DNA from 3 places in the Arthrobacter sp. LAPM80 genome. Region 1 is predicted to be linked to each of the others. Evidence: riboswitches for the same ligand, from Rfam matches in the RefSeq annotation. Region 1 holds a riboswitch; each other region holds the start of a gene.
The links. A riboswitch is a leader RNA that binds a small molecule or an ion and turns the genes downstream of it on or off. The one in region 1 is predicted to bind cyclic di-AMP.

Region 1 (6,418 bases):
CGCCTTCGATCTCAAAGCCGGGGAACGCGTGGAAGTGAAGTTCATCAACGACACCATGATGTGGCACCCCATGCACATCCACGGGCACACCTTCCAGATCGGGACCAAAGGCGCCCGCAAGGACACAGTCATCGTCCGACCCATGGAAACCGTGAGCGTCCAATTCGATGCCGACAATCCGGGCCAGTGGCTCTTCCACTGCCACAACGCCTACCATGCCGAACGCGGCATGATGGGTGTCTTTTCCTACCTCAGCTAAGGCCCAACCATCATGAATCCCACAACACTGACCACCGCGTTCCTTCCGTCCCCCACCGTGGCGGCTTTCCAACTCGGACCGCTAACCATCCGCTTCTATGCCCTGTGCATCCTGGCAGGAATCATCATTGCCGTCTGGCTCGCCGGACGGCGATTGACCGCCCGGGGCGGAACACCGGGGGTGATCCTGGACATTACGATGTGGGCGGTCCCCTTCGGCATCGTCGGCGGACGCCTCTACCACGTCATCACGGACCCCGAACTGTATTTCGTGCCCGGGAAAAACCCCTGGAACGCCCTGAAAATTTGGGACGGAGGCCTGGGTATCTGGGGCGCCGTCGCCTTGGGCCTGCTCGGGGCCTATATTGGCTGCCGCCGCCACAATGTCCCGTTCACCACCCTGATTGACGCTGCCGCTCCTGGCTTGCTGATCGCCCAAGGCCTGGGCCGGTGGGGAAACTGGTTCAACAACGAACTTTACGGCGACCCGTCCACGGCACCGTGGAAACTGCAGATCCACCAGATGGACTTCACCACCGGCCGCGCCGTCCTCGACAATGCCGGGACACCCGTGGTGCTCGGCTACTTCCAACCAACATTTCTCTACGAATCCCTGTGGTGCCTAGCCACCGCCGCAGTACTGCTGATCCTTGACAAAAAATTCCGTCTCGGTGCCGGATCCGTATTTGCGCTCTACGTTGTTTTCTACACTTCCGGACGGTTCATCTTCGAACTGCTGCGCTCCGACTATGCCAACACCATCCTGGGACTACGAGTCAACACCTGGGTCTCAGGCCTGCTCTTACTGGCCGGGGCTGCTTGGTTCCTCGCTGCGCGCCGCAAGCCACGCTCCACCGCTAGTTCCTCAACCGTAAATCCAGCGGAGCCCACCAGTTCCCCCGACGACGCTGTGAAGCCTTCAACCCCGGGCGCCCCCCATGAGTGATTCCACTGACCGCCAAGCCGAGCGCCAGGGAAAAGTCAAGGCCGTGTTGGCCGAGCACCGGAGCAAGCAACGTAAACGAAACATGTTTATCTACGGCGGCTTTGGCCTGCTGGCCATCGCCGTCATCACCATCGTCACGTTCGTCGTCACCGGCTCAGTTCAGACCCGAACTGCCACGGAGGAGGCCGCCAAGAAGCCCATCGCCGGCGTCGAGACCTACTCGAACCTGACCCGCAACCACATCCAAACTCAGGTGGGCTACCCGCAGGTCCCCGGAGTCGGCGGGGACCACTCGCCGACCTGGACGAATTGCGGCATATACCCGGAACCCGTCAACGAAGAGCGGGCCGTCCACTCCCTTGAACACGGCGCAGTGTGGATCACCTACAAGCCCGGTCTCTCCCCAGCAGATCTGGGAACGCTGACAACACTGGTCAAGAACAAGCCTTATGTCCTGCTCAGTCCCAACCCGGACCAGGCCTCCGCTGTAACCGCCTCCGCGTGGGGAATTCAGCTCAACGTCCCGAACACCGGGGATATCCGCCTGCCCAGCTTCATCAAGGCGTATGCCATGGGCCCTCAAACACCCGAACCTGGGGCAGCCTGCTCCGGCGGCACCAACGGCTGACCCCACCACACCCCTTAGGAGACACCCCCATGAGCAACAACCTCCCTGGCAGCGACGCTGCGAAGGACTACCGCCACCACCGCTTTTTGGTCCGAATGGGACAACTCATCATAGCCGTCGGGATCCTGGTGGGACTCTCCCACTGGATCGCCCACGTCGCCATCACTGGGGGCCCACCCGGCATCCAAGACCTCTTCATCGGCTATCCCACCGCCGCAGTCCTCATGATCCTCGGAGCCGTTCTTGCCGGACGGGCCACTCCCAAGAAACGCTGACGGATGACCAGAGAGGCCGGCTGCCTGGTGGCAGTCGGCCTCACCGGCGTTTGGCGCCGTGGAGTTGGCTAGAGGTACGGGGCAGGATTGACAGTTTGGCCATTTTCCATTACTTCGTAATGCAGGTGGCAGCCGGTGGAATTCCCTGTTGTTCCGACGCCGGCAATCTGCGCACCAGCACCGACCGTCTGGCCAACGCTGACAGCGATGCTATTCAAGTGGTTGTACGTGCTCTGAATACCGCCACCATGGTCAACAACAATGCGGTTGCCGCCACCGTACTGGCTCCAGCCCGCCTCCGTCACCGTGCCAGCACCAGCGGCGAACACCGCAGTTCCGCATGCAGCACCAAAGTCAATACCTGTATGCATTTCCGCCGCCGCGCCTGTCAACGGATTGGTGCGGTATCCAAATGGAGAGGTCACCGTCAAAACGGCCAGAGGCGCGCGCAGCCCGGCGGCCGCTTGAACAGCCGGGGCTTGCTCCGGGGCTTGTGGCGCAGCCGCGCCCAACAGCGCGGACTGATCTGTAGCGGCGGGCTTTACCGTATCAGCGAGCGAGACCGGAGGTGCAGGCTTGCTTGACACCAAGGGCCTGGCAAAAGTCACCACAACATCCTTGTCGGCAATCACTGCCGGCTGCGGCGTTGTCGCAGCCGCAGGAGCCCCTGCGGTGACGGCCGGTGCCAAGCGGTGGGATTCGGCGTGTGCCACCGGCAAAGCAGTCAGGGCAATGGCGCCTACTACCGCGACGATACCCATCTGTTTGCGGCCTACGCCGCCTCTGAATCTCGACTCGATTCCCGGGGCCCAATGGCGCCCCGGCAATGCTGGCGAAGATTTGGTGGGCGTGGCTCTACGGCGGCCATGCTGGGGTGCGGCAGACAAAATGGCAATCCTCTCGACGCCGGCGAAGTTAGCTGTCGGATTCGGACGAGGTGCCTGCCCGGCCCGCCCAACACACGCATGTGAGATCCATGATGTGTCAGGTGGACTTCACCCCAAGGCGCACTATGGCGCCGATGGTGGTTCCTCCGCCCCCGTCAAGAAGCTCAATAGTCGTGGCCCGCCGACGGGGTTTGGCGAAGCGGCCCACAAACATACCCGTTTGGGGCATGTATTTTTATTAGCTTAGCGGACATCGAGCCAAAAGTTATAACTTCGTTACCTATTAATTGTGGGCACCATTGCCATCGTCAGTTTCTCCAGAGTCCCAGCCAAGGCAGTGCATACTCTCGCCTCTTGCGGTCCAGTAGAATAACGGCTAGCTCAGGTACCGGCCGCCGATAAGGAAAAATGAACCTTAACCCCGCACCAGTAATGCCGTACTGGATCGCTGAGAATCAACGCAACCTACCAGTCACACCCCACGACAGGCGGCCCTTGTGGCAGCCACAAGATTCCATTTTGGTCCCGTTTAATGGCCTACCTTCAAAGCCCCAACACCAATACTGGCTAACTAACACGCATCCACTAAAACGGCGGCCATGAATCCTGGGACGGTTCAGTTCCCGCATCTCATCGTGACAACAAGATCGGCAGCCTATACACTATCTCCGCTGTGTGGGCGGGGAATCTCTTTAAGAGATCAGCACCAGCCTCGGCCAAGGCTGGTATCGGCTGGGGCTTCCACCTCGATAACCGATGGAGACCGGCGGATCCAATCTTCACCGCTCCACTGGCTATGTCCGGCCACCAAAACGGCGGCCATCTGGAACCTGCTGGCGTTGTGGACGCGGACAAAAAGCACTTCTGAGACGGCGGGGACCAAGGCACCCTTGGTTTCGGCCAGGTTCTTCTGACGGTTAGCGGCAAATCGTGCTGTGGCTGCTGGCAGAAAGGTGCGGATCGGTGAGGTCCGCACCTGTGCCAAGTAAGACTCGAAATCGACTGCTTTAGACAGCGCTTCCTACTTTTCTGCGACCATCGGGCGGGGGACGTTTTGATCACGCTCTTTGCTCCGAAGCCGCCGGGTCTCATACCTTCCGGCGGGTGCCGGATATTGGTAAAACGCTGGCGGCGATGGCTGTCAGGTCTCTGGCCGGCCCTAGAGGAGGTGAGCCGCCGGTCTGCCAGAGAGCAGTCAGTGTCCGGCGTAGGGGCAGACCGCGGACGGGGACGACGACGAGCCGGTGCAGGGCTAGGTCGTCACGGACGGCCAGTGCACTGAGCACGCCGGGGGCTGTGCCAGCGGCAATAGCGGAGCGGACGGCCGCTGTTGTTGATAATTCCACCAACGGTTCTGCTAGAGCCTCGGCTCCGGCGGTCGTGAGCAGGTGCTCAAGCACATCTCGGGTGCCGCTGCCGTGTTCCCGAGTCACCAGTGCTGTTGCTGCCAGTTCCCTTGTTGTGACGGGTGTCCGTCGCCTCGCCCAAGGATGCTCCGGCGCGACAACCAAGACCATGTCATCGTCTTGTACCGCGGCGGCGCTCAGGCCCGGGGGAAGGTGGGGGCTTTCGATGAAACCGAGGGTCGCCTGTCCGGAGCGGACCATAGCCACGGTGGATTCACTGTTGCCCACCGTCAATTCCACGACCGTGGGAGTGAGCCCCAGACTCTCCTGCTGCCGGCGCAGTGCGACCAGCCAGAGCGGCACAAGATGTTCAGCGATCGTCTGACTGGCTGCGACCTTCAGCTGACGAGCGGCGTCGGATCGGAGCGAGGCTATCCCAGCATCGAGCCGCTCCGCGGCGGCAAGGACCTCCGCAGCCCACCCCGCGACTAGAACACCGGCCTCTGTGAGGGTGGATCCCCTCGGGGTCCGGGTCAACAGCGCCGACCCGATCTGGGACTCCAGGGAACGCATCCGAGAGGAGACGGCCTGCTGAGAAAGCCCTAAGTGTTTCCCAGCAGCAGAGAGAGATCCTAGCTCATCAACTGAAGCGAGCATTTCCAAAGCGGAGAGCTCCGGTATCCGGGGGCTGAGCATTGAGGATTCTCCTTCAGAAAGAACGCTTGTGATACAAGTCAGGCTTGTAGCCTAACAAGTCTATGCCCCCTACTGCGGCAGCTCTAAGACCGGGATCATGGAAGACATGGGAACAATGCTACTGACCACCAACCAACACCACACCACACCACAGGCACTGCCCTTGGGAGGACGTACTACCGGCCGTCGTGTCCTGCGCCTGTTGGATAGGCCCTCTGACCTGTTTGCGAACCTGACCCCGAACTGGTTCGCATCCATCATGGGCACCGGGATCGTCGCGACTGCCGCTGCGACGCTTCCCTTGCAGTTCCCCGGCTTACGCACCGGCGCCACGCTCGTCTGGGCCCTCGCGTCATTGCTGCTTATCCTGCTGACCGCCGCGACAGGGGTGCACTGGCTCAGGCACCGAGAGACCGCCAAAAGCCACCACTCAAATCCTGTGATGGCGCATTTCTACGGCGCACCTCCGATGGCGCTGCTCACCGTCGGGGCCGGGACCCTGCTGCTGGGCAAAGATATCCTTGGCGAACAGCTGGCGCTCGGCATTGATGTAGTGTTGTGGACCGCCGGGACCGTACTAGGTCTGGCCAGCGCCGTCGCGATCCCGTATCTGCAGTTCACTCGTCATGAGGTCAAACAGGACAGCGCGTTCGGTGGCTGGTTGATGCCCGTGGTCCCACCGATGGTCTCAGCTTCTACCGGAGCGCTGCTGCTGCCCTACGTCCCGGCCGGACAGGCACGGATGACGCTGCTGATGGGCTGCTATGCGATGTTTGGAATGAGTCTACTGGCCTCGATCATCATTATCACCTTGATTTGGAGCCGGTTGGCCGAACATAAGATCGGGGCCGCTGCGGCAGTCCCCACTCTGTGGATCGTTCTGGGTCCACTAGGCCAGTCCATTACTGCCGCGAATCTGCTGGGCGGGAATGCCCACTTCGCCGTGTCCGGGACCCTAGCCCGGGCGATGGAAGCCTTCGGCGTCCTCTACGGGGTTCCAGTCCTAGGCTTCGCACTCATGTGGGCAGCCCTCGCAACCGCCATCACCATCCGCACCGCCCGCCAGGGCTTACCATTCTCCCTAACCTGGTGGTCCTTCACTTTCCCCATCGGAACCTGCGTCACCGGATTGACCGGCCTCGCTGCTCACACACACCTGGCCCTGTTCGAGTGGATGGCCGTCACCGGCTACGCCGTCCTGGTAACCGCCTGGATCATCGTCGCCGCCCGAACCTTCCACGGCAGTATCCTCGAAGGCACCCTTCTCCAGAAGCCCGCAACGATCACCCGGTAAGAGAACCCAAGGTTCCCCTCCGGAACAGATCCTAACTCAGCTTGGATCCGAGGTTTGGTTCTGCTGAAGTAAGACGTGCGCCACGAGG
Region 2 (6,418 bases), on a different contig from region 1:
CGGAGGTGACGCTGAAGGTCCTGGACAAGCTCGACGTCGACCGGGCGGAAGTTGCGTCGTTGGAGGCGCAAACGTTGCAACTTCTCCAGGACGCCAAGGGCCCGCTTGACCCGAAGCAGCTCAAGGAGCAGCTGGGGGAAGCTGTCCGCAACCTGGGCGAGGAGGGCAAGAAGAAGGGCGCCTCCACAACACTTCCCACGGTGCTGGGCCTATTACAGGCCGACGGGCGCATCCGACGGGTTCCCGTCAACGGCCGGCTCGACCAGCAGCGCTACTCCTACACTGCGTGGGGCCTGCCGCCCGCCACTGAATCGGGGGAGGATGCCCGCTCAAGGCTTATGGCGAACTACCTGGCCTGGACAGGCGGGGCCACGCTCAAGCAGACGCAGTGGTTCACTGCCTTCACCGTGGCGCAAACCAAGGCCGCGCTGGGAGCCGCGGGCGCCGTCGAACATGACGGCCTGTGGATGCTGGCGGCCGACGTTGCCGAAGCGGAGGATTTCAGCTCCCCCCAGGACGAGCAAATCCAGCTGCTCGCAGGAACCGACGCCCTGTTCCTGCTGCGACGCAACGCCGCGGACCACTTTGCCGAAGACGATCGGGATCGCCAGCTGCTCAGTTCCAAGCTTGCCCTGCAGGCCGACCTGCCCGACCACCCCATCGTGGACCGCGGGCGGATCATCGGCCTGTGGCAGTACGATCCCGGCGAGGAACGCATCGCCCATTGGCTTTTCAACAAGGCCAGCGACGCCGTGAAGCAAAGAATCCAGGACGTCGAGGCCTTCATTCGCGAGGACCTGGGCGACTTCCGCTCCTTCAGCCTGGATTCGCCGTCGAGCAGGCAAAAGCGGATCGACGCCCTCAACGCCGCATCGAGGGAATAACCGGCCGGATTACTGCTCCGTTGCGCGCCAGAGGATCGGTTCGCCCATGCTGACTGTCATCTCGCCCCACTCGGGCCCGCCGTCGCCGAGCGTGTACGGCTGCAGGATGCTCAGGGCGATCCCATCTGCGTGTTCCGCGGCGAAATGGACGGCGTCGGTGTGCTGGTTGCTGAGCGAAACGTCCGAAACCACGATAGCGTCATCTTCGTCCGGCTCCGCCATGAGGTAGATCGGCTCGCCATCGGTGCCGATCGCGGCGGCAAAGGGGAAGAATTCGCCGTACTTTTCAAGGCATTGTTCCGCAAAGGGCATGGCGATGTTCAGCAATGCACCCAAGTCTTCCTGGGCCGCCTCGGATGTGGTGTCGCGCCATGATGCCATTTTTTCCCCTGAGATTGGTCGGAGCCCTGTCAACGGGTTCGTCAGAAGACGTTACAGCAGGGAATCTTCGCTGCGGCGGCCGGCTAGCGGCGGTGTCCGCCAAAGAAGTCGGTCAGCAGCACGGCGCACTCGTCCTCGCGCACGCCGGGGAACACCTCAACCCAGTGATTTAGCCGACGCTCGCGCAACACGTCAAAAACCGATCCCGCAGCGCCCGCCTTCTCATCCCACGCCCCAAAAACGACGCGCGGAATCCTCGCCAGCACGATCGCCCCGGCACACATGGTGCAGGGCTCAAGCGTGACCACGAGGGTGCAATCGGCCAGCCGCCACGAACCCAATTTCGCCGCGGCTTCGCGGATCGCGACCACCTCGGCATGGGCCGTCGGATCCCCGTGCGCCTCACGTTCGTTGCGTCCCAAACCCAGGACCTCGCCGTCGGGTCCAAGCACGACGGCGCCGATCGGCACATCGTCGGTCGTCAAGGCGCGCCGGGCTTGCGCAAGGGCAAGGCCCATCCATTGGGCATGCAAAGCCGTGGTGGTTGTCTCCATGGGGGGGAAATCATGTGTGTTGGGCACGGCTCAATGGTAGCTTTTATTCATGCGCGTACTGGTTGCGGATCATCCGCTGATTGCCCACAAGTTGACTGTCCTGCGGGACAAGACCACCCCGTCACCGATTTTTCGGCAGCTGACAGAGGAACTTGTCACCCTCTTGGCGTACGAAGCGACACGTGAAGTCCGTGTTGAGCCCGTCAATATCGAGACACCCGTGACCTCCACCATTGGCACCGGCCTGGTCAAGCCCACCCCCCTGGTCGTGCCGATCCTGCGCGCCGGACTGGGCATGCTCGAAGGCATGACCCGCCTGCTGCCCACCGCAGAGGTTGGCTTTCTTGGCATGGCTCGCAACGAGGAAACCCTCGAGGCCATCACCTATGCCGAGCGTCTCCCCGAGGACCTCACAGGCCGCCAGGTCTACGTCCTTGACCCTATGCTGGCCACCGGGGGAACCCTGATCGAGGCGTTCAACTTCCTCTTTGCCCGCGGCGCTGCGGACATCACCTGCATCTGCCTCCTGGCAGCCCCGGAAGGCCTGGCCAGGCTCGAGGCCGCCCATGGCGGGCGGGACAACGTCCACGTTGTCCTTGCCTCCATTGACGAAGGCCTCGACGAAAACTCCTACATCGTGCCGGGCCTCGGCGACGCCGGCGACCGTCTCTACGGCGTCGTGGACTGATCCCCAATAGCTCCCACCGCTGGCAAGCTCGCGGCGGGTCCCGACGGCTCCCCGGGCCGCCTTGAAACCCACATCCTCCAGCACGGCGTCGGGGGCGCTGACGCGGCGTAGCGGGCCGTGTCCGCGTAGTCCCAGCACCCTTCCCAGACATTGCAGATCACATCAAACAAGCCGTACCCATTGGGTTCCTTACCGGCAACGGGATGCGGTCCCTCAACCGCATCGGCCGCCGTCCATTGCGGTGCGCCACGCATCGTGATGGTGCCGCCGGGGGCCCAGCAGGGTCGGCGATTCGCCACCGGTCATGCCCAGCCGCTTGGAAAGGTTTTAGTACCAGCCCACGGATTCGGAGTGTCCCCAGGCGCCGCAGGGCGAACCGTAGCGGCCCTCGATGTAGCTCAGGCCCCAGCGAATCTGGGTCTTGTAGTTGGTGGCCCAGTCGCTGCCGGTGCTGTCCATCTTGTTGGCAGGCAGTGACTGTGCGATGCCATAGGCGCCGCTGGAGGCATTTTCGGCCGACGTGAGCCAGCTGGATTCGCGCTCCCAGAGCCGGGTCAGGCAGCTCATCTGGTCGGCACCCCAGCCAAAGGAAGCCAGTTGGCTTGAGGCGTAAGCCTGGGCTCCAGCGGGATCGTCAACCGCAACGGGGGCCGGGGCGGGAGCCGCGGACGGTTTCGGGGCAGTCTCGGGCTTGACGTCGTTGGACTGGACCTTGACGGGGGCATTGGTGGGTGACGGGTTCGATGAGACAGAGAGCCCCGGGAAGCTGATGGCTGCATTGGCCGGAGCCGTGACTGCAGAGGCTGCCGAATCGTTGCCGACAGAGGAAACAAGGCTCGTCATGCTCGGATCACCGGAAGCGCCCACCTGCTGGGCCACGGCCCCGGCGCCCACAAGCGCGCCGACGACGGCCACAGCCGCCATGCATTTTGCCGTAGCCGAGACCGTGGAACTGGCTCCGGCAATCCCGGCGGCGTGGCTTCCGGGACGGGCGGATGCGAGTCCAAAAATGGACGGGCGGCGGACTGGTTCTGCGCGGCGGCGGCCGCGCTGGGGTGCATTGGACATGAAGGAGCCTCTCTACGCCTGCGAGGTGAGCTGTCGGGAACGGACTAGAGAATCCGGTCGGCACCACCGCGGGCAGCAATGATCGCTGCTGTCGGTGTGCCGGCTTAACCCCAAGGGCTTCCATTGTGGAAGGGCCCGCAAAGATTGGGTCCCCCGTCTCTGCCATGGATGTGGAGGGAGATGGGCGGCGGCAGAGCTCGGCGATCCGTCCATCGGTGCCAAGAACCGTAGTTGGTTCGGTCGGCACTTTTGCCAGCGTAACTGAAACGACATAGGATGTCACATTTTGGTAACGCTGTTTGTATCAAGGGTGCGCGACCTTCGGTTTACTTAGCATTGCTAACGATCTAGAATGGTGATTCGAAGATACCAAACTTCTGACCTAGGCAGCTGAGCGGCGATGACTGAAACCTCCCCAACCGAATCCTCCCCGCAATGTACGACGGCGGGCCCCGCGCAGGCCGCCACCGTCACCCCTGCGGAGGGTGGCGGTAGGCGAAAGCCCGCGAAGACGATCGGCTCCGGACCGCTTGCGGCGGAACTGCGGGTGGCTGTCATGCGCACCTCCCGGCGGCTGCGTGCCGAAGCGGCGTCAAGGGAGATCAGCCCCGGCCAGTATTCAGTCCTGGCCTCCATCATGGAAGGGCCCCGGACAGTGGGAGGGCTTGCCGCGGCGGAACAGATCCAGGCCCCGTCCATGACGCGGATAGTCAACGCCCTCGCGGCGGCCGGCTTTGTCAGCCGTGAAGAGAATCCGGAAGACAAGCGCCAGGTACTGGTGCGAATTACGGATACAGGGGCAGCAGCCCTGCTGCGGGCTCGCTCCAAGCGAACGGCCTGGCTGGCAAAGCGGGTGGCTTCACTCACCCCGGAGGAACGGGCCACCCTCCATGACGCGGCCCTGATCCTGCAGGCGATGAGCGTCTAAATGAATTCAATGTTCCGTGCCCTGAAAGTATTCAACTACCGGCTCTGGGTGGCCGGGGCATTTGTGTCCAATATTGGCACGTGGATGCAGCGCGTTGCCCAGGATTGGCTGGTGCTGACGGTCCTGACCCACAACTCGGGCACGGCGGCCGGCATTACCACGGGCCTGCAATTCCTGCCGATTATCTTCCTTGGACCGTATGCGGGGGTACTGGGGGACCGGGTCAACAAACGCAAGCTGCTGCTCGTGACCCAGATGGGAATGGGTTTTTGTGCGCTTTTGTTAGGAATTTTGGTCGTCACGGGGACTGTACAACTGTGGCATGTTTATGTATTGGCGTTCCTGTTGGGGGTTGCCAGTGCCTTCGACGCCCCGTCACGGCAGGCGTTTGTCTCCGAAGTCGTCGCGAAGGAGGACGTGCCCAACGCCGTCGCGCTTAATAGTGCCTCCTTCAACCTGGCCCGTCTCGCAGGCCCTGGCATTGCGGGCCTCGTGATTGCACTGGTGGGTACAGGGCCGGCATTCCTGCTCAACGCTGCCAGCTTTGCGGCGGTGATTTTTTCACTGTGGAGAATGCGCGTCAGCGAGCTGGCCCCGGTTGTGCGCGTGCCGCGGGCGAAGGGGCAGATCCGCGAGGGGCTTGTTTATATCCGGCAGCGGCCGGACCTGTTGATGATCATGGTGCTGGTGTTCATGGTGGGTACGTTTGGGATGAATTTTCAGATCACCAACGCCCTGATGGCCACGACCGTGTTCCACCTCGGGCCGGGGGAGTACGGGCTGCTGGGCTCGGTCATGGCGATTGGCACGCTGGCCGCCGCCCTGCTGGCCGCACGGCGCAAGAACATGCGGATGCTGTACATCGTCGGAGGTGCCCTGGCATTCGGCGTGACAGTTGGCATTGCGGCCTTGATGCCCAGCTACTTTTGGTACGCCGTGGCGCTGGTGCCCGTGGGCCTTGCCTCGCTGACGTTTATGAATGCCTGTAACACCACGGTGCAGCTGACCACGGATTCGGCCATGCGGGGGCGGGTGCTTGCCGTGTACATGGTGGTTCTGCAGGGCGGCACACCTATTGGTGCGCCGCTTGTTGGCTGGATGGCCACCGAGTTTGGTGCCCGCTGGTCGCTCTGGTTGGGCGCCATAGTTGCCATCGGCTCCGGGTTGGTCGCCCTGGCGATGATGAACAGGCGCAACAATGTCCGCTTGCGCGACCAGATCAGGGATCTGCACCCGCTCTCAATGTTGCCGGGGATTCGCCGGAGCGGAGGCTAGGGATGTGCCGGGACACGGAGCGCTCCCGGCCTCGATGGAACCGTTCTCACTTCGATGGGACCGCTTTGAACGTCAAGCGCATGACGTAAACGTCTGTTTCCCTAGCGGCATATTCTGACAGAACGCTGAGCGTCGCCGTGAACTTGCGACGGACGGCTTCGGCATGCTTTCTGTGGAAATGAATGAATTTCCCCAATAGGCCATTTGGATAGAATTTATGGCACCAGAACTGTCTCTAGAATTGATTAAGTTTGACGTAAATCGTCATTCACCCATCAAATGAGAGCAATTCAACACTATGTGTTTCATCACAAAATAGTACACAATCTCACATACTGGACATTTAGAGCCTTTGTTACTTGCGGGTTTGCTTTGTTACGTAGCACACTGGCTTACGTGAACACCCACCCAGTGAATCCTGCAGCCGCAGCAACTGTCCGCCTCGGAACGACCGGACGGTTTATGTGTGGTTGTCGAATGCAGGTCTAACGCACACCCCAGGACGCCACGCAATAAACGGTGGCAGATGCCAGCCCTGGCCCATGGGCCCGCCCTCATTGCAGGGCACAGAGAGTCCCCCGGGCAAGGGAACTCATGGAAAGCATTCGCGCCGTGGATCACGGCCATACAGCTAGGTAGT
Region 3 (6,418 bases), on a different contig from region 1:
GCGGCAGGGCCACGTCCCACGCCCGTTCGCGCGCTTCCTGCCACGAGTGCGGGAGAACCGTTTCGGCGTGCTCCACCATGGAAACGCTAGTTTCCTGTTGGTGTTTCGGCGGTTTCCGGGGCCGTTTCCGTGGCCCCGGCTTCGGCGGACACCGCCGGCGCAGGCACCTCGGCGGCTGCCAGCGCCTTCGCCATCCCCAGCGCCGCCTTCATGGCCGCGGCATCACTGGCCTGGCCCGATCCGGCGGCCAAGCCAGCGGCGAGTCCGGCAACGAACGTCGTCAGCGGGGCTGCGGGGCGCACGATCGAGTGCGCGGCCACACCAGCCAGGTTCAGCACGGCGTGGACGTCCACGTCGATGTCGGCAATTTCAAAGGCCTCCAGCAGCTTCCGTGTCCACGCCTGCAGAACCTCGTCTTGATTTTCCAACTGTCAGCCTTCCGCGTCGGCCGTCCCCGCGCCAATCCCCTGCGCGCGGGCGTCAGCCCAAGTGTCAATGTCAGCCGTCAACCCCGAAGGCACGGCGCATTCCTTGATGTTCACACTAGCAACCAGGGAGAAAACAGAAGCATTCTCCAGCCGTTGGGTCTTGCGCGCCGCATCGGAGGCCTCACGCAGCACCGCAAGCGGATAGATGGCGGCCAGCGGCTGCCGGCGGCCATCCGCAACAGCCATGACGCCCTCCCCCGCAGCACACCCGGGGAGTTCGGCGGCGAGCAGCTCCGCGAGCTCCCCCGCATGCGGCATGTCGCACGCAAGCACGAGCACATACCCGCCGCTGCCCGGCAACGCCGCAACGCCTGCCGCAATGCCCGCCGCCGGTCCGGAATATGGCGGATCCTCCTGCACTGCCGCCACCCCCGCAACCGTCTGGGCCGTGGCAAGCCACTGGGCGATGCTGCCAACGGGACCCACGACGGCGATCCCAAGTTGGGCGGCGAGCGGGACATGGGCGGTCCCGGCCTGGGCGGCGATCACCCGCGCCGCGGCGTCGACGGTGCGGGCAAGAAGTGTCTGACCGTCGAGCATGAGCCCTGCCTTCGGGACGCCATTAAGTCTGCGGGACAGTCCGCCGGCAAGGATCAGCGCCTGCATGCGGTTCCAGTGGAAGTCTTCATGCCTGCCATGCTATCCGGCGGTGCGGGACGCGTTTCCCACTGCCGGAATAAAACCTCGCCATCTGCTGCGCACCTTGGAGCCATCAGGAGCACCGCAACACCACATGTGCCCGCAGCGAGGATGGTCTGGAAATCGGCTATGAAAACGTCCCAGTCGACATGATCTGCGCGGCAAACTCCGTCTCCCCGGACGGTCTTCAACTACTTCGGCACCAAGGAAGGCGCCTACTCAAGCCACTGCCCACCATCGTCGGACAGCTCCACGGCGTCGAGGAAATGCTGTGGGTCATCACCATGTACCTCCTTGCCTCGACCATCATGCTTCCCATTTTTGGCAAGCTGGGCGGCATGGCACAGGACATGACGTGGCTGATCATTGGCCGCGGCATCCGGGGGTTGGGCGGCGGCTTGATGCTCACGGACGGCGTCTTCGCCCTGTCATTCGTGGCCGGCATGGCCACGCTGGCACTCACCTCAACACTGCCTGCACTTGTGGCCACGTGGGGGCACCAATAAGACTGAAACTCTCCGCAGATCATCAGCATGGGCATCGACAAGTACAAGTGGCTGCCCCTCGCCGCCCTGTCCTTCGTGGCCGGCGCCCTGGTGCTGATCGTCCAGAAACAGTTCCCCAATCCCCAGCTCGGCATGGCCACGGCCTCCAGCAACTACTTCCGGCAGATCGGCGCGGCCCTGGGCTCCGCCGTCGTCGGCAGCTTGTTGGCGACCCCCCTTGCCACGCTTCTAACGCCTGGTGCCGTTGTTGATCCTGGCATCCGTCCTGCTGCTCTTCGTCAAGGAAATCCCGCCGCCCAGCACCCTTGACCCCTAACCCCGGGGGGTCCTAAAGTCGGCGGGGCCTAACCTGCACAGTGGCCGCCCCAACCGGGCGGCCATGGTGCGGGGGTTAAATAAATGAACCCCGTCCGAGGACGGGGTTCATTGGGGTAAAGACGTTCTTAGTGACCCATTGCAATGAAAACGGGACCTGAACCGACGTTGACGGAGAAGACTGCGGTCGTGCCGCCGCCCCATCCACCGTGTACGGCCTGGCCGTTGCCAATGTAAACAGCGATGTGAGCCATGCCCATGCCGCCATCTGCGTAGTAGATCAAGTCACCGGGCTGGGCTTGGCCCTGGGAAACCGTGCGGCCCAGGCTCAGGTAGCCGGCGGGCCAGCCGTGGAAGTTGATTCCAGCGGCAGCCAGGGAGTTGCTGGCAAGCGCGGTGCAGTCCTGGCCAACGCCAAGCTGAGCCAAGGCTGCGCTGGCAATGGTGGCGCCAATTCCGCTTGCAACTGCAGGCTTGGGAGCAACCTCAGGGTTGCTGGTGGTTACAGTCGGAGCTGCTGCGGCTGCCGGTGCCGGTGCCGGTGCAATTTCTGCAACCGGTGTCACTGCAACGTCGCTGCTCTGTGCCTCTACAACTGCCGGCGCTTCAACAACGGGAGCCGGGGTGGAGGTGATTGCGGGGGTGGCGAAGGAGATCTTCACCGTGGATGCTGCCGTGATGGTGGAAGCAAGTTCCGTCTTCAGGTTCAGCGTGGTTGCACCGTCTGAAGCGCGCTCCACAGTGGGAGTAGCCGCGTTTGCTGCGATGCCGGACGTAAGGACCAAGCCGGAAGCTGCTGCGATAACAGCAGCCTGGCGACCAACCCCGCCGACATTGGAGCTGACGGCTTTCGTGAGGGTGGACATCGTGCCGGTCTTAACAACCTCGGCGCGGTGGCGCCCAAGGGCAGTGTTTGAAGCCAAGAAGGATTCCTCTCCCAATGCCTGCGAGGTAAGCTGTCGGATTCGGATGGGAGTCACCCGGTCGCTCCACGTTTCAAGGCACAGGGAATTGCTTCCCTAAAACTGTGACTGAACGCTTCGCGGCTTCACCCCAAGGATTTCGCACGTGATGCGAAACCCGATTATTGGTTCCCCCGCCCCTGCCAGACGATTGATACGAACGGACCATGAGTAGTGGCAGAGCTAGGCAATCCACTCACGGGCGCCGGCTTGATTCGAAGCTGGCGCGATTACGACGGTACAACAGATTTTTCGCAATGTCACGTTCAGGTCACGGTTCTGTGACTAAGTCGTAATCTAAATCAGCCTGTGGAGGAATTAAAGCCAGCCCATGGGATCGATGGTCTCGTCATTGACGATGACCTCGAAGTGAAGGTGGGGGCCGGTCGATGCGCCGGTGGAGCCACTGAGCCCGACCGCGTCGCCACGTTCAACCTTTTGACCAACCTTGACCAAGTTGCTGCTCATGTGGTTGTAGGAGGTTGAGAGCCCGTTGCCGTGGTCGATCACCACGCGGTTGCCACCGCCGTAGCTGTGCCACCCCGAGAAGGTGACGGTTCCGCCGGCGGCTGCAAGCACATCGGTGCCGCTCGCAACGGCAAAGTCCTGACCCGTATGGTGCTCATCAACCTGGCCCGTAATGGGGCTGATCCGGTCGCCGAACGGCGAGGTTGGCGTGAGCACCTTCAGCGGGGCCGACAGGGTTCCCTTGGCGGCCTGGGGCGTGACCTTGGAGGCATTGACCTTCAACGTTTCCTTGAGCCGGCCATCCGGGTTCAACGCGCTGGTGATGCCGGGAGCGGCAAAAGTAATGGGAATCTCGGCTGAGGCAGACACAACGGTTTCCACCGAGGACGCCGTCGAAGCCTGGAAAGAGGGGGCTTCCACAGCCTGACCCGAAGGCAGCGTGACCGCGAGCACCAGACCGGTTGCGGCCATGGCTACGCCAACTTTTTGACCTGCACCGCTGGCGGCCCCAGCACGCAGAAGCTGGGCCACTGAATTATTGGGAACTGCTGCACGCTCCACAGCAAGGGCTTCACGGCGACCGCCGGGCACCACGGTGAGCTCATGAGTCACCGGCGACGACGCACGACGGCGTCCCCGCTGTTTAACCTCTGACACTAAAAACCTCTCTGTATGGCACCTGCGAAGTTAGCTGTCGGATTCGGATCAGAGAGTCTTGCTTTTGATCCGGCCCATGCTTTGGCACACGGCGTCCCGTGGCGCAATGGAATGCGTCCAGGATTCGTGCGGCTTCAAGTGTGGGCTTCACCCCAAGGCAGACTGGGCTGTCTGCCAAAAGTGGTTCCCCCGCCCCTGCCTCATTGATTATTGTCCGTTCCGCGAAGGCAAGGTTCGGTGTCGCGGAACGGTAACGCTTTGGTTACAGCGTCAGATAGTTACTATACGGTACAGGCGGTAAACGTAACAATTCCGTTACCTAGAGTGTCAATAGTGTCCTGTCAAATCCCGTGGGCCCAACGCTGACCGAAAAGACAGTTGACAGGACCGGCGTCGGCCCTGATAGGGCAACTCCGACGGGCGCGGGCAAGGCCAACGGGCCTCGCCAACACGGACGGTTCAGGAATGGCCCGGGCACGCAACAGGCCCGGCTTGTGCCAGCCGGGCCTGCAACAACAACGGTCACTCGCGACAGGGCCAGTGCAGCCCGAGTCGCGCGAAACCGCTTGTCAGCTCATGGAGACAAACACATGCGAGGCGACTTCCGGCGGCAGTTCCAGTGCTCCCTCGATGTCAGGCACGCGCACCGAGATGTAGTCGCCCACCTGTGCGAGGGAGATTCGGGCCCCCGGGCGCAGACCGCCCTCGTCGAGCTGCTGGAGCAGTTCCGGATCCACCTGGATGCGCTCGGAAAGCCTGTGAATAACGACTTCCTGCCCTGGCGCATACGTGGCCATGGCGTCAACCAATGTGACCAATCCCGCAGCAAAATTGGGCGAAATCTCTCCGCCCAGTTCCTCAAGGCCGGGGATCGGGTTGCCATACGGGGACTCGCTGGGTTGGCCCAACAGCTCATAGAGGCGTCGTTCAACGCGCTCGCTCATGACGTGTTCCCAGCGGCAGGCTTCCTCATGGACATAAGCCCATTCCAGGCCGATGACATCGGAGAGGAGGCGTTCTGCCAGCCGGTGCTTGCGCATGACGCGTGTGGCTTTGTCCCGGCCTGTGGGGGTCAGTTCCAGGTGCCTGTCGCCGGAGACGATGACCAAACCGTCACGTTCCATCCGTCCGATGGTTTGAGAAACGGTGGGCCCTGAGTGGTGCAGGCGCTCGGCGATGCGCGCCCGCAGGGCAACAATGTTCTCTTCTTCCAACTCCAGGATGGTCCGCAAATACATTTCGGTCGTGTCAATCAGATCAGCCACGTCAGCATCCTCCTGTTAATTGGGGTTTTTGGGCAAGGACTTTCGTGTCTACGTTAGCCTGATTGCCGCGAAACCCGGTAAACCCGCATCCGAGGCAACCACTGTAAGGCAGTGAATATTTCCCACCGACCGGACACTTTTCCGCTTAGGGCCCGGTCTACGGCAGAATTGACACCAGCCCTTGGCAACCAATGAAACTTCCATCGCTTAATTTTTGGAGCAACTCGTGAGCGAATCCACGCCCCTCACCATTCCCGCCAACCTCCTCCCGGCCGACGGCCGCTTCGGCGCCGGCCCGTCCAAGGTCCGTGCCGAGCAGGTTGCAGCACTCTCCGAAGCCGGCTCCACACTCCTTGGCACCTCCCACCGCCAGGCCCCCGTGAAGAACCTTGTGGGCGATGTCCGCAGCGGCCTAAAGCAGTTCTTCGGCGCACCGGATGACTACGAAGTGATCCTTGGCGTTGGCGGCTCCACAGCATTCTGGGACGTTGCAACATTCGGTCTGGTTGAGAAGAAGGCCCAGCACCTGTCTTTCGGCGAGTTCGGCTCCAAGTTTGCCTCTGCCACCAACAACGCACCGTTCCTTGAGGCCTCCTCCATCATTACGGCTGCCCCCGGCACCCGCCCCGTCGCCGTCGCCGAGGCTGGCGTGGACACCTACGCGTGGCCGCAGAACGAAACCTCCACGGGCGTTGCCGCCCCGGTAAAGCGCGTTGCCGGTGCCGACGAGGGCTCTTTGGTCCTGATCGATGCCACCTCCGCTGCCGGTGGGTTGGCCGTGGATGTGCGTGAGAGCGATGTCTACTACTTCGCCCCGCAGAAGAACTTCGCGTCCGACGGCGGCATCTGGCTTGGCTTGTTCTCCCCCGCGGCTCTTGAGCGTGCGGCACGCATTGCTGCCTCCGACCGCTGGGTTCCGGACTTTTTGAACCTCAAGACCGCCATCGACAACTCGTTGTTGAACCAGACGTACAACACGCCTGCCCTCTCCACCCTTGTCACCTTGAACAACCAGGTCCAGTGGCTCAACACCAACGGCGGCCTCGACTTCGCCTCGGCGCGCACGGCAGATTCCGCCGGCCGCCTGTACTCCTGGGCCGAGTCCTCCAGCGTCGCCA

Region 2: another riboswitch for cyclic di-AMP. It lies ahead of AAGW05_RS12730 (hypothetical protein); the one in region 1 lies ahead of AAGW05_RS14070 (M23 family metallopeptidase).
Region 3: another riboswitch for cyclic di-AMP. It lies ahead of AAGW05_RS02615 (NlpC/P60 family protein); the one in region 1 lies ahead of AAGW05_RS14070 (M23 family metallopeptidase).

Annotation. Positions count from the first base shown of each region.
Region 1 covers NZ_JBCHVD010000014.1:81,838-88,255, reverse strand. Annotated here, with positions in the region: gene AAGW05_RS14090 (multicopper oxidase family protein) at 1-259, shown strand, start outside; gene lgt (prolipoprotein diacylglyceryl transferase) at 272-1,204, shown strand; gene AAGW05_RS14080 (DUF3105 domain-containing protein) at 1,197-1,832, shown strand; gene AAGW05_RS14075 (hypothetical protein) at 1,862-2,107, shown strand; gene AAGW05_RS14070 (M23 family metallopeptidase) at 2,176-2,868, opposite strand; cyclic di-AMP (ydaO/yuaA leader) riboswitch at 3,000-3,201, opposite strand; gene AAGW05_RS14065 (hypothetical protein) at 3,695-3,979, opposite strand; gene AAGW05_RS14060 (LysR family transcriptional regulator) at 4,083-5,036, opposite strand; gene AAGW05_RS14055 (TDT family transporter) at 5,143-6,330, shown strand.
Region 2 covers NZ_JBCHVD010000011.1:100,092-106,509, forward strand. Annotated here, with positions in the region: gene AAGW05_RS12705 (DNA glycosylase AlkZ-like family protein) at 1-884, shown strand, start outside; gene AAGW05_RS12710 (hypothetical protein) at 894-1,265, opposite strand; gene tadA (tRNA adenosine(34) deaminase TadA) at 1,349-1,819, opposite strand; gene upp (uracil phosphoribosyltransferase) at 1,869-2,507, shown strand; gene AAGW05_RS12725 (SUMF1/EgtB/PvdO family nonheme iron enzyme) at 2,489-2,761, opposite strand; gene AAGW05_RS12730 (hypothetical protein) at 2,835-3,575, opposite strand; cyclic di-AMP (ydaO/yuaA leader) riboswitch at 3,579-3,772, opposite strand; gene AAGW05_RS12735 (MarR family winged helix-turn-helix transcriptional regulator) at 3,976-4,503, shown strand; gene AAGW05_RS12740 (MFS transporter) at 4,504-5,778, shown strand.
Region 3 covers NZ_JBCHVD010000002.1:51,840-58,257, reverse strand. Annotated here, with positions in the region: gene AAGW05_RS02640 (molybdopterin molybdotransferase MoeA) at 1-79, opposite strand, end outside; gene AAGW05_RS02635 (DUF6457 domain-containing protein) at 87-428, opposite strand; gene AAGW05_RS02630 (molybdenum cofactor guanylyltransferase) at 432-1,094, opposite strand; gene AAGW05_RS02625 (hypothetical protein) at 1,277-1,633, shown strand; gene AAGW05_RS02620 (hypothetical protein) at 1,661-1,942, shown strand; gene AAGW05_RS02615 (NlpC/P60 family protein) at 2,077-2,871, opposite strand; cyclic di-AMP (ydaO/yuaA leader) riboswitch at 2,876-3,077, opposite strand; gene AAGW05_RS02610 (M23 family metallopeptidase) at 3,229-4,035, opposite strand; cyclic di-AMP (ydaO/yuaA leader) riboswitch at 4,038-4,260, opposite strand; gene AAGW05_RS02605 (metal-dependent transcriptional regulator) at 4,605-5,300, opposite strand; gene serC (phosphoserine transaminase) at 5,527-6,418, shown strand, end outside.